4 regions of the Bacillus sp. GB_SG_008 genome follow, and region 4 is predicted to be linked to each of the others. Evidence: riboswitches for the same ligand, from Rfam matches in the RefSeq annotation. Region 4 holds a riboswitch; each other region holds the start of a gene.
What was found. Region 4 has a riboswitch for S-adenosylmethionine ahead of ACTDJC_RS09325 (Na+/H+ antiporter NhaC family protein). Riboswitches for the same ligand answer to the same signal wherever they lie in the genome.

Region 1 (7,577 bases), on a different contig from region 4:
GAATTGTTTCATGCAAATCCCTCTTTCTTACATGAATTTTTGAAATATCTTTTTACGATATGTGCCAAATACTGATGTTTCTTTTAATTTACGCCTTTCTAGCATTTGCTGAAGACGAAGCGATTTTGCAATTAATTCTTCTTATAATTGCCTTCTTTCTGCTTCATCGTGACAGCAAGCAATCAGATCTTCGATTTTTAACATATCTTTTTGTAGCTGCATTTCTTCAGGAATCATGCCAGCATTTTTTAAAATTTTATAACTTATGCGAAGCTTCTGGTATCATTGACAAATCCTTTCATTCAAGAGGCTTTCCTTTGTCATGTATCAGCATTTATATAGATATGTTAAAAACTTCATGTGCCGTGGCTTCATTATCATCATACGGAAATATATGTAATTCCGTCAATAAAACAAGCTATTTTTATATGATTCATACACGCAAAATAGATTTATAAAGTGAAACTTCCATCAAGTAGGATTTCTTCATCCCCACCTATTTTCTTCACTTTCTCTGCATCTTGAGGTTGGGATCTTACTGCCCAAAAGTAGCGAGATAAATATAAAACTGTCGTTTTTCTAATATTTGAAACTCTAATTATCTTAACTGGAACAAAGAAAACGGCGCTCTTGCACAAAAGAGGCACCGTTTTTACATTTTCTATTAATCTTTTTTTAATTTTCTAGCAATCCCATTTCCAAGAGACTGCAATCCTTGTACGAGGATAATTAAAATTAGAACGGTCGCATACATCACTTCTGGTTCATAACGCAAATGCCCAAAGCGATATGCTAAATCACCAAGCCCACCTGCTCCAACAAGTCCCGCCATTGCAGTTGCACCAATTAACCCGATCGTCGCAATCGTTAAACCTAGAACTAAAGATGGCCTTGCTTCCCTAACCATCACATACCAAATTATTTTTCGAGTCGAGATTCCCATCGCTTTATAGGCTTCTAATACTCCTCGATCAACTTCAAGTAATGCTGTTTCCATAAGACGTGCAATATAAGGTGCTGTAAATACGACAAGTGGTACAATTACTCCTTTTACTCCAATTGTTGTCCCAACAATGAATTTTGTAAAAGGTAAAATAAAAAATAGTAGAATAATAAACGGAATAGACCGAATGATATTAATCACTGTATTGAGAATCGGATATATGATTTTATTCTCTAGTTGCCCGCCGGGACGTGTTAACACAAGTGCTACACCAAGCGGAAGCGCAATGATAATTGAAATAAAAAGAGCAATGCTTGTCATTTGAAATGTTTGAATCGTTGCTTCCCATATTACTTCACTCCACTCACCCAAAAAGGACTTGCTGGTCATGTTCTTTTCCGCCCCCTTCTACAATAATTCCCTGTTCTTGTAAAAATGATAATGCCCTATGTACTTCTTTTGTTTCTCCTTTCATATGAACAACTAATTTTCCATACGCCTCATGCTTCAGCTGGGTGATGTTCCCCGATAGAATATTGGGATACACATTAAAGCGCTTTGTCGCAACAGCAAGTGCTGGTTCACCAGATGAATTTCCAATAAACGATAACGTAACGATTTCACCATTCTTTTGTAATTCAACCTGTAATACGTTAGGAATTTTTGAAGCAAATGAACTGTTTACAAACTTTTTAGTTGTGTCATGCTGCGGATTCGTAAATATATCTCTTACCTTACCGCTTTCTACAATACTACCGTTTTCCATTACCGCTACGCGATCACAAATGCGCTGAATAACATTCATTTCATGCGTAATCAGTAAAATCGTAATCCCAATCTCCTCATTAATTTCTAAAAGCAAATCTAAAATAGATTCTGTTGTTTCCGGATCTAATGCACTTGTTGCTTCATCACTTAGTAATATTTCTGGTTCGTGAGATAGGGCGCGGGCAATCGCGACCCGTTGTTTTTGTCCCCCTGAAAGTTCATTCGGATACGCATCTTTTTTTTCAAACAATCCAACAATGCGCAAATATTTTTCTACCCTATTTTGAATCTCAGCCTTTGTAACTCCTGTAAGTCGAAGCGGAAGTGCTATATTTTCATATACAGTTGCTGTTTTTAATAAATTAAACCCTTGAAAAATTATGCCAATTTTTTGCCTTGCCTGTGCAAGCTCATTTGAAGATAAAGATGTTAAATCTTTTCCATTTATAAGAACATGACCAGTCGTCGGCCTTTCTAATAAATTGACGCAGCGGATTAACGTACTTTTCCCGGCACCGCTATATCCAATAACTCCAAATATTTCTCCTGTTTTCACAGTAAGCGATGTACCTTTAAGTGCTTCTACTTTCCCTTTTTCTGTTTCAAATATTTTAGATACATTCTGTAATTCAATCATGCACTTCATCCCCTACCACGATGGCAATACAGCTCCATCAAATTTTTTCTCAATAAATTCTTTCACTTCTGGTGATTGGTAAGCTTTCTTAAACTGCTTTACGACTGCATCATCTTTATTATCTGAGCGAACAACGACCCAGTTTACATATGGCGAATCTTTTCCTTCACGGAAAATAGAATCTTTTGCTGGATGTAGTTTTGCACCCATTGCAAAGTTTGTATTAATGGCAGCTGCTTGTACTTCACTTAACTGTGTTGGCAGCTGGGATGCTTCTAGTTCAACAATTTTTAAGTTTTTAGGATTCTCTACTACATCTTTCGCGGTTGCCTTCTCTTTTGCTTTTGGATCAACTTTTAATACGCCCGCTTTCTCAAATAATTTCAACGCGCGTAATTCATTTGTTGGATCATTCGGTACCGCAATTGCATCCCCTTCTTTTAAGTCCTTCACATCTTTCACTTTCTTTGAATAAATCCCCATTGGAAACGTTACTGTTGAAAATACTTCTGTTAACTTCATTTTGCGTTCTTCTTTAAATACATCTAAATATGATTTCGTTTGAAAGCTATTCAGATCAATGTCTTTTTCATCTAACGATACATTGGGCATTACATAATCATTGAACACTTTAATCTCCACTTGTAAATGATCTTTTGCAGCTACTTCTTTTACTTTCTCCAAAATTTGTTCATGCGGCCCGCCGGTTACGCCAACAGTAATTTTCTTCTCATCTAATGCCTTAGCATCTTTTGTTGAATCTAGGCTGCATGCCCCTAGTAACAATACAGCTCCGCTTACAATACTTAATAATAATTTCTTCATCTCAGTTCCTCCTTAGTTTCTATCTTTTTGACAAAATAAAAACACCTCTCTAAAGTTAAGAGAGGTGTCCTATATATAAAAGTAGCTTCCTCTCTTATCTTCCAAAACGATAATCGTTTTGCTGGAATTAGCACCTGAACTTACCGTTTCGTAAGTTTGGTTGCCGGGCTTCATCGGGCCAGTCCCTCCGCCTCTCTGGATAAGAGTATCGGTATAAAGTTGTCAAAAACTATGTACCTTATACTAAATCTTGTAAAACATTTTGTCAACATGCTTTTCTGAATTTTTTTTATTCTCGAACAATAAAGCGAAACTTCCCCCATTGGGGGGCTTACTGCTCAAAAATAGCGGGATAAAGGAGCTATACGCTCCTTTGATATCCCTTATTTTATCTCTTTGCGCCACCCCTGCACATGCCAAACTTGCGTCACCCAATCTTCATAAAAATCTGGTTCATGAGAAACTAGTAACACCGTACCTTCATATTGCATGAGGGCTTCCTTAAGCGCTTCCTTTGCTCGAATATCTAAATGATTAGTCGGTTCATCTAAAACAAGTACATTACTTTCTGTTAACATCAATTCACATAAACGTACTTTCGTTTGTTCTCCACCACTTAATGAGTAAAGCCGCTGCCCAATATGTTCTTCTGTTAAACCGCACCTTGCTAGGGCCTGCCGAATTTCTTTTTGAGTCATATCAGGTCGCAATGACCATATTTCCTCAATTGGTGTTTGTTCTGAAGCAAATTCTTCTTGTGCAAAATAAGCTGGATTTACTCGCTCTCCTATTTTCACAATACCACTTAAAGGCTGCAAATGTCCCAATAGTGTTTTTAACATTGTTGTTTTCCCAATACCGTTATAGCCGACGATGGCAATTTTTTCACCGCGCTTTACCTGTAAATCAATTGGCGGGAATAAGGGCGCTGTGTAGCCAATTTGCATATCCTTTGCCTCTAAAATCCGGCTCACAGGATTACAGTAAACATGAAACATAAAACGTGGCTGCAGTGCAGAAGTTGGTTTTCCGATTTTTTTTATTTTTTCTAATACTTTTTCGCGGCTTTTTGCCTGTTTTGCTTTACGAATTTTATTCTTTTGAATAAAGTCCTTTAACTTTCCAATTTCTCTTTGCTGCCTATCATATGCCACTTGTAATTGCTGTTTATTTTGTTCATAGTTTTTTATAAATGTTTGATAATTGCCTATATAACGTTTCATTCCTTTATGTTCTAAATGATAAATTACATTGGTAATTTCATTTAAAAACCCTTCATCATGCGAAACCACAATGTAAGCATGTTCGTAATTTTTCAAATACCCCATAAGCCATTCAATATGAACGTTATCGAGATAGTTTGTTGGTTCATCAAGTAATAAAACATGCGGTTCTTCTAATAATAATTTTCCTAATAATAGTTTTGTTCGTTGGCCGCCGCTTAGTTTTTCCACCTCACGCTCCATACCAAGTGCTAAAATCCCTAATCCCGCAGCAACTTCCTCTATTTTTGCATCAATATGATAAAAATCAGAATGCTCTAGTATACTTTGTAACTCTCCATATTGTACTAACAATTGTTCAAGGTTATCTCCTGCTGTTGCCATTTTCTCCGCTACTTGCCGCATATTATGCTCGATGTCATACAAATGTACAAAGGCACTTTGTAAATATTTCATAATGGTTGTTCCAGCTTGTAAATCAATATGTTGCTGTAAAAAACCAATATTTACATGAGGAAACCATTCAACCTTTCCCGCATCAGGAAGTAACTCTCCTGCTAATATACGCAGTAATGTGGATTTCCCTGCTCCGTTGCTCCCTACAAGGCCAACACGCTCACCTCGAAGTAAGCGAACACAAATATTTTGAAAGATTATTTTATCCCCGTACATATGGGTAACATTTTCAACTGATAACATACTCATTTTACTCTCTCCTTTTCGCCTCAAATACAAAGCCAAACGAGAGAACAGCATGATAAAAACAATATTCAATTAGCTGAACATAAAAATGGGTAAGGCGAACACACCTTACCCATTACAATTTATTATTGTAAGAAAGGAATAAGGTTCTTTATCTACTGTCTTCTGGTCGGCTTTTAATCAAAAATTGGGCAGACTTCTCCCTTATCAAGCCAAAACCATTTGAAGAACAGTTGATAAAGTCATCTTATCCTTTCACTCCTTTTGAAATCATTATTTTCTCATAATAATAGTATAAACAAAGCTCTTATATCATATTCTTCATTTTCCTTTTTGTTCCTGCACTCAAAAGAAAAAACTCTTAACAAATTAAATTTGTTAAGAGTTTTTTCGTCTATTTCCTCATATAAGGAGCCAATATTTTTAATATCTCTGTTTTATCTTCTTTTAGTTCTTCAGATGTTAACATGTCCATTGTTCTAGGTCGTGGCAAGTTCACCTTGACTTCTCCAACAATTGTTGATGGTTGCTGTGACATAATGAAGACACGATCTGATAATAAAATAGCTTCATCTAAATCATGTGTGACCATAATAATGGTTTGCTTTCCTTTTTGCCACGATTCTAGCAGCCAGCTATGAACTTCCATTTTTGTAAATGCATCTAATTTCCCAAAGGGCTCATCAAGCAGCATAATTGGTTTATCACATAAATACGTACGTAAAAAACTAACTCGTTGCCGCATTCCACCAGATAAAGCATCTGGGTAATGATTTGCATATTCATCAAGTCCAAATTGCCTTAGCGCATCCATGCCAGCTTCTAATCGTTTTCTTTTTGGCTGTCCTTCAATTTCTAAAGGTAACACAATATTATGAAGAGCAGAACGCCACGGAAGCAGAAGATCTTGCTGCGGCATATAGCTAACAATCTCCCGATTCATAACGGATTGATTTTCGTAAAGTACATCTCCCTCATTTGCTCCTTCAATTCCAGCAATAATGTTTAATAATGTACTTTTTCCGCAACCACTTGGCCCAACAAAAGAAACAAACTCTCCATCCTGAATTGAGACGTTCATATGCTCTAGCACTGTTTTCCCATCAAATGTTTTCGTAACGTCTTTTACTAGTAATCCGCTCATTTTTCGCTTGGAAGGAATTCGTTTGTAAAGGCCGCTTTCACATCAATTTTCTTTTTAATGACTTTATTGTCATATAAGAAATTCATATAATTGCTCCATACCTCTTCCTTCTGTACTCCCCACGCTTTCGCATCATCTTGATATTTCGTACTTAACCATTTTTGACTTTCTTGCACTAACTCTTTATTGATGTCAGGTACATTTTTAATTAAAATATCCGCTGCTTCTTTCGGTTCCTTAATTGCAAAGTTATAACCATCTGTTGTTGCTTTCATAAATTTCTTCACAAAGTCTTTATCTTGTTTTGCATGTTTTTCACTTGTAATAATAACAGGACTATAATAATCTAACGCCGGATCTAAATCTTTTAACATAATTGTATTCAATTCAATACCTTGTCTCTTTGCTTCAATTCCATCCCAGCCATAATAGATCCACTCAAAATCAGCATCGCGGCCAATAGATTTAAAGAAATCAGTTTGTCCAAGTACAACATTCTGTACCTTACTATAGTCAGCTTGATGCTTATCCATAATTGTTTTTAATGTCGCTTCTTCTGCCGGTGCACCCCAGCCACCATATCTTTTTCCTTCAAAATCCTTTGGTGATGTTATGTTATCTTTTTTTAGAGACGCAAACGCAGATGTATTATGTTGAATAATTGCACCAATTGATACAACTGGAATGTCTTCTACACGTGCTGTTGTTACGTTTTCTTGATAGCTTACACCAAAATCAGCTTTTCCTGATGCAACCATTTGTTCAACAGAAGTATTATCACCCGGCTGAATAATTTCTACATCTAATCCTTGTTTTTTATAGTAATCTTTCGTCTTTGCTACATATAAACCAGTATGGTTTGTATTTGGAAACCAGTCCAATACCACTGTTACTTTCTTCTCTTTACTCTCTGCTCCCTTGCCTGCTTTCTTGTCTGCTGAGCAACCTGCAAATGAAAATAGTAAAGAAGCTGCTAATAACATTTTTAACCCTTTTTTCATTTTCCCTCATCCTTCCTGTAAATCCATGGTGCTGTTAGTCTTGCCATCAATTCGACAATAAAATACAACAATAACGTCATACCAACAATAACAACGGCTATTGCAAATACACGTGCTGTTAAAAAAGATTTCGTTGCCCTTGTCAGCATTACACCTAGCCCTTCACTTGCACCAAGCCATTCTCCAATAATAGCTCCCATTACGCTATACGTAACTGCAATTTTTAATCCAGAAAAAAAGTATGGCAATACTGCTGGAAATTTCACTTTTTGATATACTTGCCACTTGCTTGCTCGCATCGTTTGAAGTAATTTCAGCATCGGTTTATCTACCG
Region 2 (7,577 bases), on a different contig from region 4:
ACGAAGAATTAAACGACAAGCCAGAGCTTGTTAACGAGTCTCCATACGAAGGTGCATGGATGATTAAAGTTGAGATTGAAGATGCAGGTCAAGTGGATAACTTATTAACTGCAGAACAATACGAAGAAATGATCAATCAAGACTAAGATGGAAAGGGCAGCTAATAGCTGTCCTTTTTTATTTGTGTCAGCTCTAGTAGCTAGAATGTTCGGTGGCTTCACTTCTTCCCCACATTCTGAACGAGCCACTTCCGCTTTTATTCACAAAAATAAACAGGAAACAACATTGAAATATCGAATATACTATATACTAAAGGTAAGGTTGTATCATAGTATATGGTGATCGGGTGATGCCAAGTGGTCTATGTGGAAAAAGTAATTATTGTTGAAGGTAAATCAGATAAGAAGAAGATTGAAACGATTATTAGAGAACCGGTGGAAATTGTTTGTACAAATGGTACAATTAGTTTGTCGAAAATGGATGAACTTATTGATCAGCTGTACGATAAAGAAGTGTATGTGCTTGTGGACGCAGATGATGCAGGAGAGAAGCTACGCAAACAATTTCGCCGAGAATTTCCACATGCTGAACATATTTATATTGATCGTTCGTATCGTGAGGTTGCAACTGCACCATCAAATCATTTAGCGAACGTTTTATGGGGAGCTGACATTGACGTTTATACAGAATTTTTACGGTAAGGAATGGTAGAATGATCGATTTGACAGGAAATGAAGCTATGGCTGCAGTTGAAAATCAAGATAAAACGGTGTTATACGTATATACGCCAATGTGTGGTACGTGTCAACTTGCTAAAAAAATGTTAACAGTTGTTGAAGCCGCATTACCTCATTTGGAAATTGGGATGCTAGATTTAAATTACGCACCGCATTTTGCGCGGGAGTACGAAATTGAAAGCGTTCCGTGTTTACTTATATTTGAGAAAAATCAACTTATGAAGAAAATATATGCATTTCAATCTGTGGAATATTTATATATGGAATTACAATAGGCGGCAAATACTTTGCCGCCTCGACATATTTCTTGGGAAATATAAGCAACAAGTGATTTTTTGTCGAGAGAAAGATACAGGAGAGCTCGTTATAGAAATGGAATGGTATTATGTAAAACGTGATATGAGGAGTGTGACGGAGATGAAATTGTATTCACTGCTTCAATCATTTGTAACATATGCCAATACGCAATATCATTTAGAACCGCTACTGCCGCAATTTGAGCGGACTGTTTGTTTTACTTTTCAAGATGAGCGTTATTCATTGAAAATTTCAAGAGATAAAATTGAGCTTACGAATGGTGCAATGGGAACGGAAGAACTTGTTTGTTTTCAAGAAGATGACTTGCAGTTATTAATTACAGGACAAGTTCGTTTGCAGTCACTATTGCGTAGAAAGGCCATTACATATAGAGGGGCATACCAAACAATGTTATTATTAGAATCTGTATTTCATATTTGTAAGCCGCTACGAATAGGTGCTTAAATTTCAGAAAGTTCCTTCTTTGCAAAAATTTCTGTTGACATCTATTTCATGCGTTGATACAATTCAAAACATGAAATAACGAAAACTTCATAACGACAAAATCAGACGAAATTTACATCTGATTTTCTCTTATCAAGAGAGGTGGAGGGACTGTGCCCGATGAAACCCGGCAACCGTCAACTTATGTTGAAATGGTGCCAATTCCTGCAAAGCGAATGCTTTGAGAGATGAGAGGAAAGGATAATAGTAATTTATGTATATAAACCTTTCTGCTCATTTTAAAGCAGAAAGGTTTTTTTGTTGTTTCAGTGTAGGAGGACGCTCAAACAACAGCTTCATTTATCCCGCATTAACGGGCAGTTATCCCCCACCGGAAGGTTCAGAGAGAAGCAAGGAAGATAGGTGGGGGATAACTGCCCGTAAAAGTCCGATTGGTTCAACTAACCATCAGTGGGAGATGAAAAAACTCTCCACTGATGGAAGTTTCACTTTATCGGTATAGCGGAGAGCCGCTTACACTTTTTAATTAAAAAGGGGTGACATCAATGATTGTGTTAGAAAATGTAAAGAAAATATATCGCTCCAAAAACGGCGATGTTACTGCTGTTGATAATGCGAATTTACAAATAGAAAAAGGTGAAATTTTCGGGGTTATCGGATATAGCGGTGCCGGAAAGAGTTCCTTAATTCGCTTGTTTAATCAATTGGAGAAACCAACGTCTGGAAAAATTACTGTTGGAGAGCGTTTGATTTCAGCAATTAGAGGAAAAGAACTGCGAGAAGCGCGTCAAGAAATCGGGATGATTTTCCAGCATTTTAACTTGCTTTGGTCACGAACTGTTCGTGAAAATATTGCTTTTCCGCTTGAAATTGCTGGAGTGACAAAAGAGAAAAGAACACAGCGTGTAGATGAATTGATTCGTCTTGTTGGTTTAGAAGGGCGAGGAGATGCGTATCCATCTCAGCTGAGTGGTGGACAAAAGCAGCGCGTTGGGATTGCGAGAGCATTAGCAAATAACCCGAAAGTATTATTATGCGATGAAGCGACATCAGCACTAGATCCAGAAACAACAGATCAAATTTTAGATTTGCTTCTCGATATTAATAAACGCCTCGGTTTAACGATCGTACTCATTACACATGAAATGCACGTTATTCAAAAAATTTGTAACCGCGTTGCTGTTATGGAAAAAGGAAAGATTGTTGAAAGCGGCAGTGTGTTAGATGTATTTCGTAATCCGCAGCAAGACATTACAAAGCGCTTCGTTAAGCAAATAACAGATTCTGAAGATACAGATGAAGCAATTGAACATTTAGTAGAAAAATACCCGGAAGGAAAAGTCGTGAAACTGCAATTTATTGGTGAAGCAGTGGAAAGACCAGTTCTGCAGGAATTAATGAAGAAAGATGGAATTGAAGTGAGCATTTTGCAAGGAAATATTGCTCAAACGACAAACGGGGCGTATGGAAGTTTAATTGTTCATTTAAAAGGTGACGAAGATGTGGTTGCAGAGGCAGTTGCAACGATTCAACAAGAGCAAGTAGAGCTGGAGGTGATTGCACATGGATAATTTGTTTCAAAATGTCGATTGGGATCAAATGTTAGAAGCAACACAAGAAACGTTATACATGACGGCAATTGCCACGCTTGCAACGTTCGTATTAGGTCTTATTCTTGGATTAGTACTGTTTCTCACAGGAAAAGATAATCTGTGGGAGAACAAGCCAGTCAATATTGTGATTGGCGCGTTTGTAAATATTTTTCGTTCTATTCCGTTCATCATTTTAATCATTTTATTGATTCCGTTTACGAAGTTTCTTCTTAATACGATTCTTGGAGCAAGTGCCGCATTACCAGCATTAATTGTTGGAGCAGCACCGTTCTATGCGAGAATGGTTGAAATTGCGCTTCGTGAAATTGATAAAGGCGTTATTGAAGCATCAAAAGCGATGGGAGCAAAGACGAGTACAATTATCTTAAAAGTATTGATACCAGAATCTTTGCCAGCACTTATTTCGGGTATTACGGTAACGGCAATTGCACTTGTAGGCTATACAGCGATGGCTGGAGTTGTTGGAGCAGGCGGTCTTGGTACACTTGCTTATTTAGAGGGATTCCAACGCAATAATGGCGATGTCACTCTCATGGCAACAATTCTTGTGCTGGTTATTGTATTTATTATTCAAATGTTTGGTGATTTTCTTACGAAGCGTCTTGATAAAAGATAAAGGGAAAGTTGGTGGTGGATATATTATCTACCTCTAGCTTCAGAAAGTTATTATTGGGATAAAGTGAAACTTCTATTAGTGGAGGGCCGTATCCTCCACTGATGGAAAGCCCGCCCAATCGGGCTCTAACGGGGAGTCTACTGCCCGTTAATGAGGGATAAAGTGTTTTCGTCTCACACGAAACTCTCTATAGAATTTATATTTCGAATATTGAAAAAAGAAAGGATGTTATAATTATGAAGAAGGTATTATTTTCAGCACTTCTTGCTGTATTTGTATTTGCATTAGCTGCTTGTGGTGGCGGCGGAAAAGATGAAAAGACACTTGTAGTTGGTGCTTCTAACGTACCGCATGCGGTTATTTTAGAACAAGCGAAACCACTATTAGAGAAAAAGGGTATTACATTAAAAATTAAAAAATTCCAAGACTATGTATTACCAAACAAAGCATTAGCTGATAAAGATCTTGATGCAAACTATTTCCAGCACATTCCATATTTAGAGAAAGAAATTCAAGAAAAAGGATATAATTTTGTAAATGCAGGAAAAATTCATTTGGAGCCTATGGGTATTTACTCTAAGAAATATAAAAGCTTAAAAGACCTTCCAAATGGTGCAACAGTTATTATGAGTAATAACGTAGCAGAGCGTGGGCGTATGTTAGGACTTCTGCAAAAAGGCGGCGTTATCAAACTTAAAGATGGTGTAGATATCGTAAAAGCGACAGAAAAAGATATTGTAGAAAATCCAAAAAACTTGAAATTTAAAACAGATGTTGAGCCAGGGCTTACACCGAAATTATATGAAAACAACGAAGGCGATGCATTATTCATCAACTCAAATTACGCAATTGATGCAAAATTAAATCCGACAAAAGATGCAATTGCACTTGAAGGATCAGACTCTCCTTACGCAAATATTATTGCTGTTCGTAAAGGTGACGAAAACAGAAAAGAAATTAAAGAACTTGTCGAAGTATTACATTCAAAAGAAATTCAAGATTTCATTAAGAAAGAGTACAAAGGAGCTGTACTTCCTGTAAGTGAATAAGGTGAAAAAAGGGCTAGAATTTTTCAGCCCTTTTTTCTTTATATAAGTAGGAAGAAAGGTGTATCATAATATAATGTGCAGAAAATACCTGCTCGTATTTGTAGAAAAATTGTTACATTTTTTCAACGTTTGCGATATCATTTTATTTGATATAAAATTAGAATGAGAATAAAATGAGAATGTGAACGTTTTAGGAATTTTTAAAATGTATATAGATGATTAATGGAGGTATTGAGATGGCTGGTTCTACATTAACGATTAAAGATTTACATGTATCAATCGATGGCAAAGAAATTTTAAAGGGTGTAAACCTTGAAGTAAAAGGTGGAGAAATCCACGCAATTATGGGGCCTAACGGAACGGGTAAATCAACTTTATCTTCTGCAATTATGGGTCACCCAAAATATGAAGTAACACAAGGCAGCATCATCATCGACGGTGAAGATGTATTAGAAATGGAAGTAGATGAGCGCGCACAAGCGGGTCTATTCCTAGCAATGCAATATCCAAGTGAAATTAGCGGAGTAACAAACGCTGACTTCTTACGTTCTGCAATTAATGCACGCCGTGAAGAAGGCGATGAAATTTCTCTTATGAAATTTATCCGTACATTAGATAAAAACATGGAATTCCTAGAAATGGATCCATCAATGGCACAACGTTACTTAAACGAAGGTTTCTCTGGCGGTGAGAAAAAACGTAATGAAATTCTTCAATTAATGATGATTCAGCCAAAAATCGCAATCTTAGACGAAATTGACTCTGGTCTTGATATCGATGCATTAAAAGTTGTATCTAAAGGTATTAACGAAATGCGCGGCGAAGATTTCGGTTGCTTAATGATCACGCACTACCAACGTTTATTAAATTACATCACTCCAGATCATGTACACGTTATGATGAATGGTCGTGTTGTGAAATCTGGCGGTCCTGAGCTTGCACAACGTTTAGAAGCTGAAGGTTATGACTGGATTAAAAAAGAACTAGGTATTGAAGACGAAACAGAAGAGCAAGAAGCGTAAGAGAGGAGCATAAACATGACAATTGGTACATTACCTTTCGATCAAGATTCTATCCGTCAGCATGCAAGCGAAGCGAACGAAGCTGCTTGGTTGACTGAGTTCCGCTTACAAGCTCTTGCAAAGGCAACTGAACTTCCAATGCCAACGCCTGATAAAACAAAAATTGATAAATGGGATTTTATCGGCAAAGGTCACACTGCAAAGCAAGAGCCTGTACGTTCTTTAGAAGAACTTCCAGAAGCAGTGAAAAATTTAATTGACGAAAATAATAGCGTTCTTGTAGGGCGTAGCGGTACAACTGCATTCGTTTCTTTATCAGAAGAGGCGAAAACAAAAGGCGTTATTTTTACAGATATCGTAACAGCTGCAACTGAGCATGCTGAATTAGTACAAAAGTATTTAATGAAAGACGGCGTGAAAGTTGACGAACATCGTTTAACAGCGCTTCATGCTGCACTAATCAACGGCGGTGCGTTCGTATACGTTCCGAAAAACGTTGTTCTTGAAACACCACTTCAAGCTGTATTCTTAGTAGACGGCGAAGAAGCAAACGTTTATAACCACGTACTATTCGTTGCAGATGCAAACAGCTCTGCAACATATGTAGAAAACTACGTGGCAAATGAAACTGTAACTGGTATTGCAAATATCGTGGCAGAAGTAATTGTAGAACAAGGTGCACAAGTGAAATTTGGTGCAGTTGACTTATTAGCAAAAGATGTAACATCTTACGTAAACCGCCGTGGCGTAGTTGGACGAGATGGACGTCTAGAGTGGGCATTAGGTCTTATGAACGATGGAAACACAATTTCTGAGAACGTAACAAACTTAATGGGCGACGGTTCATTTGCTGATACAAAAACAGTAACAATTGGCCGTGGTAACCAAATACAAAACTTTACAACAAAAGTTGTTCACTTCGGTAAACATTCTGAAGGCTTTATCTTAAAACACGGTGTACAAAAAGATAGCGCAACATCTATCTTTAACGGAATTGGTAAAATCGAGCACGGTGCTTCTAAATCAAATGCACAGCAATCTTCTCGCGTTCTGATGTTAAATGAAAAAGCACGCGGCGATGCAAACCCAATTCTTTTAATCGATGAAGATGATGTAATGGCAGGTCACGCAGCTTCTGTAGGACGCGTAGATCCTACACAACTATACTACCTAATGAGCCGTGGTATTCCGAAGAAAGAAGCAGAACGTTTAGTCATCCATGGATTCTTAGCACCTGTAGTAAATGAGCTTCCAATCGAAGGAGTAAAAGCACAGCTTGTTGAGGTAATTGAAAGGAAAGTTCGCTAATGGATATTCATGAAATACGCAAACAGTTTCCAATTCTTGATCAAAAAGTGAACGGCAAACAACTTGTTTATTTCGATAGTGCGGCAACTTCTCAAAAACCAATTCAAGTAATTGAAACGTTAGAACGTTACTATAAAGAATACAACTCTAATGTTCATCGCGGTGTTCATACGCTCGGTACGAAAGCAACCGATGCGTATGAAGGCGCACGCGAGAAAGTTCGTAAGTTTATTAATGCGAAGTCTATGGAAGAGATTATTTTTACGCGCGGTACAACAACAGCGTTAAATACAGTTGCGGCAAGCTATGGTATGGAACATGTAAAAGAAGGCGATGAAATTGTCATCTCTTACATGGAGCACCATAGTAACATTATTCCTTGGCAACAAGTTGCGAAGAAAACAGGCGCAACATTAAAATATCTTCCGCTTCAACCAGACGGGACAATTTCATTAGAAGATGCTCGTCAA
Region 3 (7,577 bases), on a different contig from region 4:
GCTATTTCTTTTTTAAAGTACCTGCTAAAAAAGAAGCAAAGTCAATAAAAACAATACCCTCTACTGGTACAATAAAAGAAAGAGAAAAAGAAATTGATTATACGGCTGTTGCACAAAAACTAGAACAATATTTAAAAGATAAACAATTTAATGGCTCAGTTCTCGTGTCATATCAAGGCCGTACAATATTAGATAAAGGGTATGGCTATGCGGATGTACAAAAACAAATTGAAAATACGCCGCAAACAAAATATCGAATTGGTTCTATTACAAAAACGACAATTGCGGTGTCGGTTCTACAGTTGCAAGAACAAGGAAAAATAAATATACAGGATAACGTGAATAAATATATTCCTTCTTTTCCTGCTAATAAAAATATTACGTTGTACCATTTATTAACGCATACATCGGGACTCCCTGATCATGGAAAAGGGAAAGTCAATGCGGCATCACGTCTTAGTTTAGTGACATGGATTGGACAACAGTCAACTGCTTTTCAACCTGGAAGTGGCTGGTTATATTCAGATTATAATTATATGTTGCTAGCTTATATTCTAGAAAAAAACTCGGGACAATCTGTAGCACAATACGTTACAGATCATATCTTTATTCCTGCGGGAATGACAGAGTCAGGTATGGGAGAGACACCAGCAGGAGATGTGAATTTTTCAAAAGGATATAAAAAGAAAGAGAATGAACTTGTGCTAGCGCCTAAATTAGCAATGAATTGGTTATATGGGTGCGGAGAGATGTATACAACGGTGCATGATATGAAAAAGTTAGATGAAGCAATTATGACAGGTAAGCTTATCTCTGCTGAAAGCTTAAAATTAATGCTAACACCATCTTCAGAAAAAAAATATGCATTTAGCTTATATATATATCCAGATTATTATCATAATCATGGTGTACTTTCGGGATGGAATACATTTAACAATTTTAATTGGGATAAACAATTATTTGTAATTGAATTCTCAAATGTGCAAAATGGAATTGATGATGAGTTTAATAATGAATTTCGTAAACTTGTGAGTGATTTATTAGAGAAAAGGGGATGAGAAGATGAAGCAGATATTGCCACCAGCTTCTATTGGTTTTGTTGGTACAGGTGTTATGGGAAAAAGTATGGTGCGTCATTTATTAAAAGCTGGTTATACTGTTTATGTATATAATCGTACAAAAGAAAAAACAGCAGCTTTGATTGAAGAAGGTGCGTACTGGTGTGATTCTCCTAAGAAAATTGCAAGAACAGTAGATGTTGTAATGACTATGGTTGGTTATCCACATGATGTGGAAGAAGTATACTTTGGTGCAGAGGGGATTCTTACTCATGCCAAGCGAGGGACGATTACGATTGACTTTACAACATCAACACCAACTCTTGCGAAACGTATTTATGAAGAAGGGAAGAGCAAGGGAATTCATGTATTAGATGCCCCCGTATCGGGCGGAGATATCGGAGCAAAAGAAGGAAGCCTTGCGATTATGATCGGTGGGGATGAAGAAGTATATGAAGCATGCTTTCCGTTATTTGAATTGTTAGGCAAAAACATTATATTGCAAGGAAATGCAGGTAGTGGCCAACATACAAAAATGTGCAACCAAATTGCGATTGCATCTAATATGCTTGGTGTATGTGAAGCACTTGCTTATGCAAAAAAGGCAGGTTTACATCCAGAAAAAGTGTTACAAAGTATTTCTACTGGTGCAGCAGGTAGCTGGTCATTAAGTAATTTAGCACCGCGCATGTTACAAGGTGATTTTGAACCAGGATTTTACGTGAAACATTTTATTAAGGATATGAAAATTGCGTTGGCAGAAGCAGAACAACTTGGGTTATCTGCGCCTGGCTTAGCTCTTGCGCGAGAATTATATGAACAATTGATGCAAGACGGTGAAGAAAATAGCGGAACACAGGCATTATATAAACGATACATAAAGGAGTGAGTGTATGGGTTTAGAGAAATTTGATAATATCATTGATACGGTACAGCGCGCAGAAACAATTTATATTAATGATAAGCAACTGGCTGCGTTTAAAAAGAAGTATAGTTTTGAACCGGTATTTGAATATGGTAGAGATGAAACAGGTCGTTATGTCATTCGAACAACGAAAGAAATGCTAGAAGAGATGGAATTTTATTTAGCGTTAAAGTACGAACGTGATCTCATTGATTTATATATGAATGCAGAAGTAGACGGGAAATTTTATGTTTCGGTTAGTTATGGAGAGGATGCACTTCATTTACAGGAGCTATTTCAATTTTTAGAAGAAAATAAATAAAAAAGTCCTCATATGAGGACTTTTTTATTTAGGAAAGGCCTGTTGCTCGGCGTGCTTTTTCAATTGGAAAGGGAATGACTTCAGCCACTCTAGTTCGAGTAAATCGTTTTGTGCGAGAATGACGTAATATATATAGTGCAAACAGTAAACAAACAGGAATTGCACCATATAAACCAAAAAATAAAGCGCTTACAGAAGATGCGACAAAACCAATCATACCAACTTCTAATTCCTCCATAATAGCTCCCACAACAGCAGGTATAGACCCGCAAACGACACCGAAAAGAATGGCTAAAATTAACTCCATGTATTCCCTTCCTCCTTTTTACAATTTCACTTGTTTTTTCTATTATTTGTATTATAACACATTTTAAACAGAATATTCAGAAAAAGTTCACAAAATGTTCATAAAATTGTAAAAAATTATTCAACAAAAAATGCAGGTTTATCTCATATAAAATGAGATAAACCTGCCCATAGGAGGATGTATATATGTAGAGTGAATAAAAGGAAGGAAAAGGGGTACCAATTCCTTTTATCCAACAGACTACCTTAATAAATAGGAACCCAACCTTCAGTTGTCACAAAAATACGAATTGCTACAACTTGACGATCGTTTTGAAGGGTAAAATAATGTCTTATGTTTTCAGGAACCGAGATTAGATCTCCTGGTTCAAGTTCGACATCAAAGAAACGCCCATCTTTTCCTTGGATGGCAAAAATGCCATGTCCGCTGACAATAAAGCGAACTTCATCATCGGTATGATGGTGTTCTTGCTTAAAGTTTACTAACAATTCATCTAAATTCGGTGTTGCGTGAGAAAGTGAGATAACATCGCTTGCTTGATAGCCGCGGCGTCTAGAAACATCAGCAACTGCTTCTGCGAACACTTCTAAAATTTCTTTCTTATTTTCATCAGTTAATGCATAGTTTTCTTGTAAATGAGCAGGAAGCTTTGTAATATCCCATTTCTCATACAAAACACCTTCATTTTGTAAAAATTGTTGTACTTCTATTTCTTTTTCAATGCGAGTATTAATTTCATGAATACGAATTTGCGCCATATTGAACGCCTCCTTTAATTGATAATAGTTTAATATGAAACTGGAATAGAAACTCATATGCTTCTAATCTCTTTTTTGTATCAAAGCTATCTTTTCCCCATACTGTAATACCGTGATTGCGAATTAAAACAGCTCCTGTATCTTCGTAAATATGATTGCGAAAGCTCTCACCTAATGTTGGGATATGAGCGTAATTTTCAATAATCGGAATACGAATAGAAGCGCCTTCTTCCCAAATATTGAGTGCTTTAATAATTTCTTGATTACAAAGCACAACTTCTTTGTCGTATACGTTTGTAATTACATTATTATCGGTTGTATGGACGTGCAAGACGCATGCAGCGTTTGTATTGTTATAAATATGAGTGTGCAACAATGTTTCTGCAGAAGGGCGTAAATCTGTTTCTAAAACAGGATTTCCATTTTGATCGACTAACAGAAAGTCGTCGGGTGTTGTTTTTGTTTTATCTCTTCCGCTTGCTGTAATGAGAAAGGTAAGAGGATTGTCACTCACTTTTATTGAAATATTACCGCTTGTTGCTGGAAACCAATTCCGGTCCGTTAATTCTTTTTTCAGTTCACTTAGTTCTTGCCATTGACGAAATAACTGTTTCACTTTATCACCTCCAACAATTTCCCTACTTCGTTTTGGATATCATGAAATGTTTCAAAAGGTGTATAAGAAATGTGATGTTCTTTGCATTTTGTAATAAGAAAGTCACGAGCAAACACTTTATCAGCAAGTTTTGCGGCTTGTAAGTCTGTAATAGAATCACCGATTACAATTTTAAAATTACTTTGTGAACTTAAATTGCGAATAATTGTTGATTTACAAAGACCGCATTCATTTTCACAATGTTCATCACATAGATGTGGCCAATTAACTTGAATTGTTTCATGGGAAAAATCAGTTGTATTACAGTAAATTTGCTCAAAATCAACAATTCCTTCGAGAAGAGGATAAACAAAAAAGTCCATTCCTCCTGATATGATATAAAGTGGGATATTGTTCTCTCGTAAAAACTGTACAAATTCTATAAAACCAGTACGAATGACTGCTGTTTCTTTAATGAAAGCTGTAATCTCATTTTGTAAACTTGTAGGTAATAGAGAAAAAAGTTTTCCAACACCTTCTTGAATAGAAAGTTCTTGTGATAAAATTTGTTGTTTAATTGTTTCCGCTTCTGGCGGTGCAAACTTTTCCATAATGGCAACAATATTATCGTTATTTGTAATTGTGCCATCGAAATCGCAAAAAATTTGAATACTCATGCCTTCACCTCTTCAGAAGGATTGCCCCATAAACGCAAGGCGGCTTGTAAATAAGGATCATTAACCTCATGAAGAGGCGTGTTTGTTAGCGTTGCATCGATGGCAGATCGAAACGCTTTTCCGCCTCCCTGTGCGCCGGATGGGTGTCCGTGAATACCGCCACCAGCATTAATGACACATTGCTGACCAAAATCACGAATAAGAAGCGGAACAAGTCCTGGGTGAATGCCAGCAGATGGAACAGGAAAACTTCGTTTAAATGGCTCATTTTCATCTGTAAGTGCTTTTGCTAAAGAAAGTGCCTCTTCTTGTTTTAAAGCGACAGTTCCATAAGGTGATGGGAATAATGAAAAATCTGCGCCTGCATAGCGAAGGAGCTTACCAAGTAATAAGGAAGATGAAAACCCATATAAATCAGATGCTATGTAAGTCCCGCTTACTGCTGGGTGTGCCATGATTGGAATATAAATATCATCGTCCTCTGCCAAAGCTTGTAAAACATCCAGCCCATAAGCAAATGCATTGAAGAGTAATAGATCAGCCCCAGCTGCAACGGCTTGTTTCGCCTTCTCTTTTAAATCATAAGTGCGTCCTGAAAGATTAACAGCATATAACGTCTTATGACCATATGTTTCGTAAATGGACTGTAATACTTCTTTTCCAGCTCGAATACGTTCTGACAGTGGTGTTAACGGATTATCAAATAAAATTTCATCATCTTTTACAATGTCTACACCGCCGCTTGCTTGATCGCGAAGCTGTGTTTTTAAATAACCGATATTACGGCCAATCATTCCTTTAAAAATACTCATGAGAAGAGGGCGCTCGTGGACATTCAAGATGTTTCGTATCCCATCGATACCGAATTTAGGACCTGGGAAGCGCTCTTTTAGATCATCAGAAAATGTCAAATCAATTAATTTAATTTCTCCATCCAGTGATAATTTTCCGAAAACAGTTGTAAAAATCGCAGGTAAGTCATTGCTAAAATTAGCAGATGGATAATGAATTTTAATAAGACCGCGTTTTACTTTTTTATCAAGGTATATATTTATTTTTTCATCGTCTTCTAATTCTTCTACACTAATGACTGAACCTTTATGTTGTTTTAATTGTTCTTGTAGTAAGTGAGGTAAGTGTGTCCACGAACCAACTGTTAAACCGAGAGCAATTTGCTCTGCTTTGTAAATTAAATTGTGAGAATCATCATGAATTAAGTATGTTGCTATTATTCCGCTCATTTTCATAACCTCCTAGTTGAATAAAAAAAACCTCTCAGCTAAGGAGAGGTTTTTTACAACCAGCTCCTTATCTGTCAGCGTAATGCTGCGAGAATTAGCACCGTGCCTACATAAAGTAGATCGGTTGCCGGGTTTCATCGGGCTCGTCCCTCCACCTGCTCTTGATAAGAAGTATTTGGAAATGTTTTAATTTTTTTGATAACTGAATTTTGACAGAGAATTTTTACGTTGTCAATATTTTTTTGAAAATTTTTAATTGATGGATTCTGTGAACTGCTTCTCGAAGGCGTTCTTCTGTATGTAATAAACCAACGCGAATATAACCTTCTCCGTGTTCACCAAATCCGATACCCGGTGCGACGGCAACGTGTGCTTGTGTTAATAGTACATCAGCAAATTGCTCTGACGTATATCCATCTGGAACAGGAAGCCATGCGAAAAAAGAGCCTTTTGGTGCAACTGCATTCCAGCCGATAGAACGACAAGCTGTAATGAAAGCATTTCTTCGAGATTCATAGCGTTCTACTAGTTCATCTACGCAAGTTTGCGGACTTAATAAAGCTTCGCAAGCAGCTTCTTGCACGGCACCAAAAATACTGACGTACATATGATCTTGTAATAAGTTGATCGTTTCGATGACACTTTCATTACCAACGGCAAATGCAATGCGCCATCCTGCCATATTATATGTTTTTGATAACGTATAAATTTCAATGCCAACATCTTTTGCTCCATCAACTTGTAAGAAACTAATTGGCTTTTTAGTATCAAAACCAATGGCACCATACGCGAAATCATGACAAACTAAAATGTCATGTTTGTTTGCAAACGATATAGTTTCCTCGAAGAATTTTGTTGTTGCAATGGCTCCTGTTGGATTGTTCGGATAGTTTAAAAACATTAATTTTGCTTGTTCAGCAGTTTGTTTATCAATCTTTGTATAATCAGGTAAAAAATGATTTTCTGCTAATAATGGCATTGTTGCAAGTTCTGCTTTCGCTAAGGCAACACCTGATAAATAATCTGGATAGCCAGGATCAGGAACGAGAATTGTATCGCCTGGATTTGTAAAACAAAGCGGTAATTCAACTAATCCAGCTTTTCCGCCAAATAAAACAGCTACTTCGGTTTTGGGATTTAACTGTACATCGTATTCACGCTCATAAAACGTAGCGACAGCTTCTTTTAAGCTTTCATGCCCGCGAAATGGCGGATATTTATGATGAATTGGTTGTTCTGCTGCACGCTGTAGCGCTGCTACGATATGCGCTGGCGTTGGCTGATCTGGATTTCCTTGTCCTAAGTTAATAACATCATGACCAGCTTGCACGGCTTTGTTGACTTTTGTGACAAGCGTAGCAAAAAATTGTGTTGGTAGTGATGTTAATACCTCAGAAGGTTGAAAATGTTTCATACTTTCCACCTCTTTTGAAAATTGTTGCAATTATAGTGACAAATGATATAATCTTTTCAACTTTTTGTAAAGGAAAAAAATAAAAGGGAGTAGGGAGAAATCAATGAAAATTGCTTGTATTCAAATGGATATCACTTTTGGTGATGTAGAGAAAAATATAGAACACGCTGAGAAAAAAATAAACGAAGCAATGAAGGAAAAGCCAGATGTTATTGTATTACCAGAGCTATGGACAACAGGTTATGACTTAGGTCGACTTGCTGAAATTGCTGATCCAGATGGGGAATACACGAAACAACTA
Region 4 (7,577 bases):
GCCGTTGATTACGCAAAGTTGTTTGGAGAAACAATCTCAAATCCAGTAAGTGCGATTGGAGCACAATTTATTTTTATGCTTTGCACAATTTTTATAGTAAGTAAAGGTGTAGAAAAAGGAATTGAAAAAGCAAGTAAGTATATGATGCCGCTATTATTTGTTCTGTTTCTTGCAATTATTGTTCGTTCTCTTACATTGGACGGAGCATGGGAAGGTGTCAAATTTTTCTTAAAACCGGATTTCTCGAAATTAACAGCAAAAACAATCTTATACGCCATGGGACAATCATTCTTTTCGCTTACGGTTGGAGCGTCTGTTATGGTCACGTACAGTTCTTATTTGAAAAAAGAAGAACATTTAGCAAAATCAGCAATATCGATTACAAGCTTAACAGTTTTTATTACTGTACTTGCAGGGCTAGCAATTTTTCCAGCGATTTTTGCGTTAGGTGTTAGTCCAACAGAAGGGCCGGGGTTACTATTTATCGTTCTTCCAGCTGTGTTTGCAAAAATTCCTTTCGGGCATTTTTTCTTTATTTTATTCTTAATTCTGTTTTTCTTTGCAACGCTTACATCGGCAATTTCTATGCTCGAAATTGTTGTTGCTTCCGTAGCAAAAGGGGATGGAAAGAAGCGTCCATCAGCATCGCTCTTAATTGGGTTACTTATTTTCGTAGTTGGAATTCCAGCGGCATTATCATTTGGAGTTATGAGCGATGTGAAATTATTCGGAAAGACCGTTTTTGATTTATTGGATTTTTCGGTGAGTAACGTATTACTTCCACTTGGTGTGTTAGCAATTTCGCTCTTTGTACCAAATAAAATGAAGAAAGAGTTGTTAATGCAAGAATTAGAAGTTAAAGAAACGAGCGGAAAAATATTATTTCATGTATGGTTCTTCTTGCTGCGTTATATTATTCCGATTACGGTTCTTCTTGTATTTTTAAATGTTATTGGTGTACTTTAGTTAAAAAAAGCGGAGAATATTCTCCGCTTTTTTTATCCCGCTATTTGCGGGCAGTAAGACCCCATCTCAAGATTCAGAAAGAACAAAGAAGAGAGGTGGGGGATAACTGTTGGCATGCGCCCGATTGGTGAGAGCTTTCCATCAGTGAGAAAAGCGTCACTGATGGAAGTTTCACTTTATTATGATGTAGAAGTTTGTAATAGACGAGTGTATGTTTTAAAAGCTACAACGGCTGCGATGAAGGAACCAATAAAAAAGATACCGGATCCAGTTACTGAAAATAATCGGCCTATAAATGTCTCTTTGGCTTCTTGTAATATTAGGGCTGCTTGTGATTCTTGATTCATGTGTAGACCTCCTCAAAAAAGCTTTTATGTTATTGTATGTGTAATGCCTAGAAGGTGTTAAAAATCATAAAATATATATAAGAAGTGCATGTGAAAGATGAGATTCACTTGTTTTCCATAAATAAAAAACTCGGCAATTGCCGAGTTTTTTTATTTAATATAAGGAGCTGGATCTACAGCATTTGATTTTGCTTGATTCCACTCACCGATGTGCAGTTCGAAGTGCAAGTGTTGACCGTGTGAATCACCTGTGTTCCCCATAAAGCCGAGTTGCTGGCCTTGTGTTACTTTTTGTCCAACTGAAACAGAGCGGCTGCTCATATGAGCATAAACAGTTGTATATGTTTGACCGTTCATACGGTGCGATAAGTATACAACATTTCCGTAGCTACTAGAGAAATCGGAGCGAATAACAACTCCATCGGCTGCAGCGACAATTGGTACGGTTCCAGGAGCTGCGATATCAAGTCCTTTATGACGATCACGTGATGGATCATTAAATCCAGAAGTAAAGCTACCAGCTGCTGGTTTAATAAAACCGCCAGTATTTTTCGCTTGAGGTGCAGGTTGGCTTTGCGCTGAAGGAGCGGCTTGCACTGAAGGAGCGGATTGCTGAGATCGTTTTTGTTCTTCAGCTTTTTTTGCTTCTTCAGCCTTTTTCGCTTCTGCTGCACGGTTTTCCTCTTCAATTGCATTTTGAACAGCTTGACGTTGGTTTTCTAAAATAGTCTTTGATTCTTCTAAACTTTCCATCTCAGAATCTATCTTTGAAGCTTTTTCGTGTAAATCGGTAATTAATGCTTGCTGTTGTTGCTGATTTGCTTGTAGTTCTTGCTGTTGTTTCTGTAATGTCTGTTCAGATTCTTTAAGTTGTGTTTCCTTTTTCTCAATCGCTTCTTTTTCTTTTTTTACAGTTTCTTGATCTTGTGTTTGCTGTTTTACGATATCTGTATCATTATTTAAAATTACACTTACAGAATACATATTTTCTATTAGTTCAGCGATATTGTTTGTGTTAATTAATACTTCTGTAATTAAATTTGTACGTGGTTGCTCTTGCATGGACTGTAATCTCTGCTTAATTACTTCTTGACGTGTATCGATTTTTTTCTGTAGTTCTTCAATATGTTTCTTTTTCTCATCAATACTGTTTTGTGTTTTTTCGATTTCAGCTTTTGTTGCGTTTAAATCTGCTTCATTTTTATTAATAGAAGCAGTTAATTCATCGATTTTTTTCTGTAAATCTTGTATTTCTTTTTCGATTTGTTCTTTTTCAGTTGATTTCGTATGTATTTCTTGTTGTTTACCTTCTAATTGTGATTGAATATTAGATAATTTATCTTGACTCGTCTCCGCATATACTGGTGAAAGCAATGGAGAAACGAAAATAGAGCCGGCTGTCAGTAAACTAAACGCTGTTATTTTTTTGTTCATCTGTCTATCCCCTTTCCCTATTCTATATAATCACAGGAAGGAGAAAAATGTCTATTGTTGTAATGATAATGTAAAAAAAATTTAAGTAATTGTTATTAAATGTCGAAAATTATAAAGAAATCACATAAAAATTGTTCGTCTCTACTATAGAAATTTATTGATGTTACGAACTAACATATATCGAGAAATAAGGAAGAGAGGAATCGTTCTCATGTTAGGTTTTCTGACATTGGATTTGTTTTTGTCAAGAAAAAAATTTGCATAGAGGAAAATTTTTTTAGTTGTCAGATTTCTATTTTTGTCTTATCATTTTAATAGGGGCGAAAGTATTGAATAGTCTTATAATATTTAATACTGTGATTTTTGTATTTTATAGAAAAATAGAATATGGAAATTTAGAACATCTAAGAAGGGGGTCGCAGCAAGTATGAAAAGAATTGGACTTGCATGGCAAATTTTAATAGGTCTTGCTCTCGGTATTGCCGTAGGAGCAATTTTTTATGGTGATCCGATGGTTGCTAAAATTTTACAACCGATTGGTGATATTTTTATCCGCTTAATTAAAATGATCGTCGTACCAATCGTTGTTGCCAGTCTTATTGTTGGGGTGGCAGGCGTTGGTGATGTCAAAAAGCTTGGACGTTTGGGCGGAAAAACAATCCTGTATTTTGAAATCATTACAACAATTGCGATTATTGTTGGTTTATTAGTAGCGAACATTTTCCAACCAGGAAAAGGCGTGGATATGTCACAGTTACAAAAAACAGATATTTCTAAGTATACAGCGACAACAGAACAAGTACAGCACCATTCATTTGCTGATACGTTCGTAAATATTGTTCCAACGAATATTATGGAGTCATTGGCAAAAGGTGATATGCTTCCAATTATTTTCTTCTCTGTATTATTTGGTTTAGGAGTAGCTGCCATTGGAGAAAGAGGAAAGCCAGTTCTGAATTTCTTCCAGGGTGTAGCAGATTCAATGTTTTGGGTGACAAATCAAGTAATGAAATTTGCGCCGTTTGGTGTATTTGCGTTAATTGGCGTAACGGTTTCTAAGTTTGGTGTAGCGTCATTAATCCCATTAGGTAAGTTAGTTATTGTTGTTTATGGAGCAATGATTTTCTTCGTTGTTGTTGTATTAGGTATTACAGCAAAAATATTTGGAATTAATATTTTTCAATTCTTTAAGATTTTAAAAGACGAGCTTATTTTAGCGTATTCTACAGCAAGCTCAGAGACGGTTCTACCAAAGATTATGGAAAAGATGGAGCGTTTCGGTTGTCCGAAAGCCATTACATCTTTCGTTATTCCGACAGGTTATTCATTTAACTTAGATGGTTCAACATTATATCAAGCAATTGCCGCTCTTTTCTTAGCGCAAATGTATGGTATTCACTTATCAATTTCAGAGCAAATTACATTGCTTCTTGTATTAATGGTTACTTCAAAAGGTATTGCAGGTGTACCAGGCGTATCATTCGTTGTATTATTAGCAACGCTTCATACAGTAGGTATTCCGGCTGAAGGTTTAGCGTTTATCGCTGGTATTGACCGTATTTTAGATATGGCACGTACAGCAGTAAACGTAGTAGGTAACTCATTAGCTGCAGTTGTTATGTCTAAATGGGAAGGTCAATATGACGAAGAAAAAGGACAAGCTTATTTGAAGGAGATTTCAGAGAAGCAAGCAGCTTAAATTACAACAAAACCCTCACGTTATACGTGAGGGCTTTTCTATATGAAATTACTGTATTTAGTGGTAAACGAATTAGGCGTGGCCTGTATCGAACGAAAGAAAACAAATTATTAAACGCAGATGTGAATGGTTCCTATAACATCTTAAAAAAAGCAGTTCCAAAGGCGTTTGCCGATGGAATAGAGGGGTTGTGCCATCAGGCAGCTGTGTCAACTCCACTCGTGTTAAGCATCTTTTGAAGGTGATACACGAGAAACCCCCACTTCAAGATCCGAAGGAGATAAGTGGCGGGAGTTTTCATGGTTTTCAATTTTAGAAACAGAAATTTTGAAAATAAAAGATATTATTTAATTGCATGGAATGTTTGATTCATTCGTAACTTTTTATAAATATCAAAAAAATACCAACTATTTTGATAGAAATAATATTTGACATTTTCTTTTGCAGCGAGTAAAGTAATAAAGGATTGATTTACACAAAATATAATATGAAACCTTCTTATCAAGAGAGGCGGAGGGACTGGCCCTACGATGCCTCGGCAGCGGACTCATATAGAGTGCTGTGCCAAATCCAGCAAGCGATATGCTTGATAGATGAGAAGAGTGTTTCTTATATGATATATAAGACCTCTTCTCTTTAGAAGAGGTCTTTTTCGCTCTTGTGAAGGAAAGGTTTAGAAATAGGAGAGGATATTACTTTGGAACAAACAAAAGGAAATGGATGGGCATTATTGCCACTTGGTATATTTTTAGCACTATTTATTGGTTCTGGTGTGATTACAGGAGATTTTTATAAGTTACCAATCGTAGTTGCTATTTTAATTGCAGTTGCTATCGCGTTAGTAATGAATAGAAAAGAAAACTTTACGACAAAGGTTGAACGTTTTGCTAAAGGGGCTGGCAATCCAGATATCATGATTATGGTATTAATCTTTGTATTAGCAGGTGCATTTTCTGAAACAGCAAAAGGTATGGGCGCTGTTGAAGCAACCGTAAACTTAGCCCTTACTATTTTTCCGCAAAGCTTGTTAGTTGCTGGACTGTTTATTATTGGTGCGTTTATTTCATTAGCGATGGGAACGTCAATGGGTACAATTGCAGCATTGGGGCCAATTGCAGTAGGAATTAGTGGGCAAACGGATATTTCTATGGCACTTGCTATGGCGACAGTTGTTGGCGGAGCAATGTTTGGTGACAATTTATCTTTTATTTCAGATACGACAATTGCTGCGGTGCGTACACAAGGAACGGAAATGAAAGATAAATTTAAAACAAACTTCTTGATTGTATTACCGGCTGCCATTATTACGACTATACTTTTAATCGTTCTTACGTTAGGAACTCATACAAATATGACGGCACATGCGTTTAACTGGGTGAAAATTTTGCCGTATGCAGGGGTGTTAATTACAGCGCTGCTTGGATGTAACGTACTAGTTGTATTAACTGGAGGAACAGTGTTTGCTGGTATCATTGGCATGTTAGATGGAAGCTACACATTAGCAAGTTTCTTTAAAAGTATTACAGTAGGAATTAATGGTATGATGGAGATGGTATTATTAGCGATTTTAATCGGTGGAATGGTTGAAATTATCCAATATAACGGCGGTATTCAGTATTTAATGAATATACTAACGCGTAATATTCGTTCGAAAAAAGGTGCAGAATTTGGAATTGCTGGTCTTGTAAGTATGACAAATATGTGCACAGCAAATAATACAATTTCTATTATTTTCACGGGTCCACTAGCAAAGAATGTTGCAGATCAATACAATATTGATCCGAAAAAATCTGCGAGCCTGTTAGATTTATTTTCTTGTAGCGTGCAAGGGTTAATCCCGTACGGTGCACAAATGTTAACAGCGGCAGGATTTGCTTCGCTTTCACCAGTTGAGTTATTACCGTATTCATTTTATCCAATGTTAGTTGCGGTTTGCGGTATTATTTCAATTGTAATTAATTTTCCGCGTCTTTCACCTATAGCTAAGAAAAAGGAATATGAAAAAACAGCATAATGAAAAAGAGGATGTCTTGTATAAGGCATCCTCTTTTGTTTTGAATATAACGACTAATTTCATCTCACTTTAAATATAGGTCTGATGATGAATAGGACTTAAGTCTGAGAAGAAAACGGTTCTTAAGCTCGTTATAGAAAAATGAAAAAATAGTTAAGATAAGAGTATCAAATCGAAGGGAGGCAAGCACAAGATGAAACAGTTTCTAGCGTTTATCGCAGCCGGTATTTTAGCTTTAATTGCTCTTGGAAGTCTTGCTGGTATTATAGGATTTGCAATTGGAGCAGGGATTGTGTATTGGAGCTACAAGTCATTTGTGCGAGCACGATCATTTTTTGGAAAGTTAGCTTGGGGTATTGTCGGTTTAGTTGGCTTGTCAATCGGCCTTTCTAATTCACCAGCATTAATCGGTATCGTAGCATTAGTCGTTCTATATTATGGATACCGCGAATGGAAAAAAGAAAAAGTTGTAGTAGAGTCTGCTTCAGAAGGTTCTAAACCATATAGCAATTTTGAAGATGAATGGAACAAATTAATGAAAAATAACTAATATTAAACAACTAAAATAATAAAGTAGAAGAGAGGAAGATTTAAAATGAAACAATCATTATTCGGACGTGTACGCGAGGCAATACTTGCAGATCTTCATAATGTGTTAGACGAGAAAGAAAGAAAAAACCCAATTGCGATGTTAAATCAATATTTACGTGATAGCGAACGTGAGGTAACAAAAATTGAAAAGTTAATTGAGCGTCATAAAACATTAAAATCTAATTTTGCTCGTGAGCTTGAGCAGGCGCGTTATTTCGTAAATAAGAGATCCAAGCAAGCTGTAATTGCGCAAGAAGCAGGAGAAATGCAATTGCAAGAACGTGCATTAGAAGAAGTCGCATATTACGAAGGGCGAGTAGCTCGCTTAGAAGAAATGTATGCAGGTGTTATGGAACAAATTGATGAATTAGAGCGTCGCCTTTCTGAAATGAAAAATAAATTAAAAGAAATGAATGCAAAACGTATGGAATTAATGGCACGTGAAAATATGGCACATGCGAACCGTCGCATGAATACGGCTCTGCATAAAATGGATGAAAATAACCCATTTTTACGCTTTGAAGAA

Region 1: it holds a riboswitch for S-adenosylmethionine, as region 4 does, so the genes downstream of both, ACTDJC_RS17925 (MetQ/NlpA family ABC transporter substrate-binding protein) here and ACTDJC_RS09325 (Na+/H+ antiporter NhaC family protein) in region 4, are expected to answer to the same signal.
Region 2: it holds a riboswitch for S-adenosylmethionine, as region 4 does, so the genes downstream of both, ACTDJC_RS07265 (methionine ABC transporter ATP-binding protein) here and ACTDJC_RS09325 (Na+/H+ antiporter NhaC family protein) in region 4, are expected to answer to the same signal.
Region 3: it holds a riboswitch for S-adenosylmethionine, as region 4 does, so the genes downstream of both, mtnW (2,3-diketo-5-methylthiopentyl-1-phosphate enolase) here and ACTDJC_RS09325 (Na+/H+ antiporter NhaC family protein) in region 4, are expected to answer to the same signal.

The regions. Positions count from the first base shown of each region.
Region 1 is NZ_JBPZSK010000007.1:103,308-110,884, forward strand. It holds gene ACTDJC_RS17905 (thioredoxin family protein) at 1-12, opposite strand, end outside; partial or broken gene ACTDJC_RS17910 (DnaJ family domain-containing protein) at 28-328, opposite strand; gene ACTDJC_RS17915 (methionine ABC transporter permease) at 665-1,333, opposite strand; gene ACTDJC_RS17920 (methionine ABC transporter ATP-binding protein) at 1,308-2,348, opposite strand; gene ACTDJC_RS17925 (MetQ/NlpA family ABC transporter substrate-binding protein) at 2,361-3,173, opposite strand; SAM riboswitch class I at 3,265-3,379, opposite strand; gene ACTDJC_RS17930 (ABC-F family ATP-binding cassette domain-containing protein) at 3,557-5,101, opposite strand; gene ACTDJC_RS17935 (ABC transporter ATP-binding protein) at 5,493-6,242, opposite strand; gene ACTDJC_RS17940 (ABC transporter substrate-binding protein) at 6,239-7,243, opposite strand; gene ACTDJC_RS17945 (ABC transporter permease) at 7,240-7,577, opposite strand, start outside.
Region 2 is NZ_JBPZSK010000002.1:449,681-457,257, forward strand. It holds gene gcvH (glycine cleavage system protein GcvH) at 1-146, shown strand, start outside; gene ACTDJC_RS07250 (toprim domain-containing protein) at 357-701, shown strand; gene ACTDJC_RS07255 (thioredoxin family protein) at 713-1,012, shown strand; gene ACTDJC_RS07260 (hypothetical protein) at 1,155-1,499, shown strand; SAM riboswitch class I at 1,626-1,733, shown strand; gene ACTDJC_RS07265 (methionine ABC transporter ATP-binding protein) at 2,045-3,070, shown strand; gene ACTDJC_RS07270 (methionine ABC transporter permease) at 3,063-3,728, shown strand; gene metQ (methionine ABC transporter substrate-binding lipoprotein MetQ) at 3,965-4,777, shown strand; gene sufC (Fe-S cluster assembly ATPase SufC) at 5,014-5,799, shown strand; gene sufD (Fe-S cluster assembly protein SufD) at 5,815-7,107, shown strand; gene sufS (cysteine desulfurase SufS) at 7,107-7,577, shown strand, end outside.
Region 3 is NZ_JBPZSK010000001.1:698,432-706,008, forward strand. It holds gene ACTDJC_RS03575 (serine hydrolase domain-containing protein) at 1-1,058, shown strand, start outside; gene ACTDJC_RS03580 (NAD(P)-dependent oxidoreductase) at 1,063-1,947, shown strand; gene ACTDJC_RS03585 (DUF3909 family protein) at 1,952-2,284, shown strand; gene ACTDJC_RS03590 (hypothetical protein) at 2,313-2,591, opposite strand; gene ACTDJC_RS03595 (cupin domain-containing protein) at 2,837-3,349, opposite strand; gene ACTDJC_RS03600 (methylthioribulose 1-phosphate dehydratase) at 3,327-3,965, opposite strand; gene ACTDJC_RS03605 (2-hydroxy-3-keto-5-methylthiopentenyl-1-phosphate phosphatase) at 3,962-4,621, opposite strand; gene mtnW (2,3-diketo-5-methylthiopentyl-1-phosphate enolase) at 4,618-5,862, opposite strand; SAM riboswitch class I at 5,927-6,033, opposite strand; gene ACTDJC_RS03615 (pyridoxal phosphate-dependent aminotransferase) at 6,086-7,276, opposite strand; gene ACTDJC_RS03620 (carbon-nitrogen family hydrolase) at 7,380-7,577, shown strand, end outside.
Region 4 is NZ_JBPZSK010000003.1:308,495-316,071, reverse strand. It holds gene ACTDJC_RS09345 (sodium-dependent transporter) at 1-966, shown strand, start outside; gene ACTDJC_RS09340 (hypothetical protein) at 1,146-1,313, opposite strand; gene ACTDJC_RS09335 (murein hydrolase activator EnvC family protein) at 1,464-2,747, opposite strand; gene gltP (glutamate/aspartate:proton symporter GltP) at 3,175-4,446, shown strand; SAM riboswitch class I at 4,942-5,046, shown strand; gene ACTDJC_RS09325 (Na+/H+ antiporter NhaC family protein) at 5,144-6,460, shown strand; gene ACTDJC_RS09320 (lmo0954 family membrane protein) at 6,654-7,010, shown strand; gene ACTDJC_RS09315 (PspA/IM30 family protein) at 7,056-7,577, shown strand, end outside.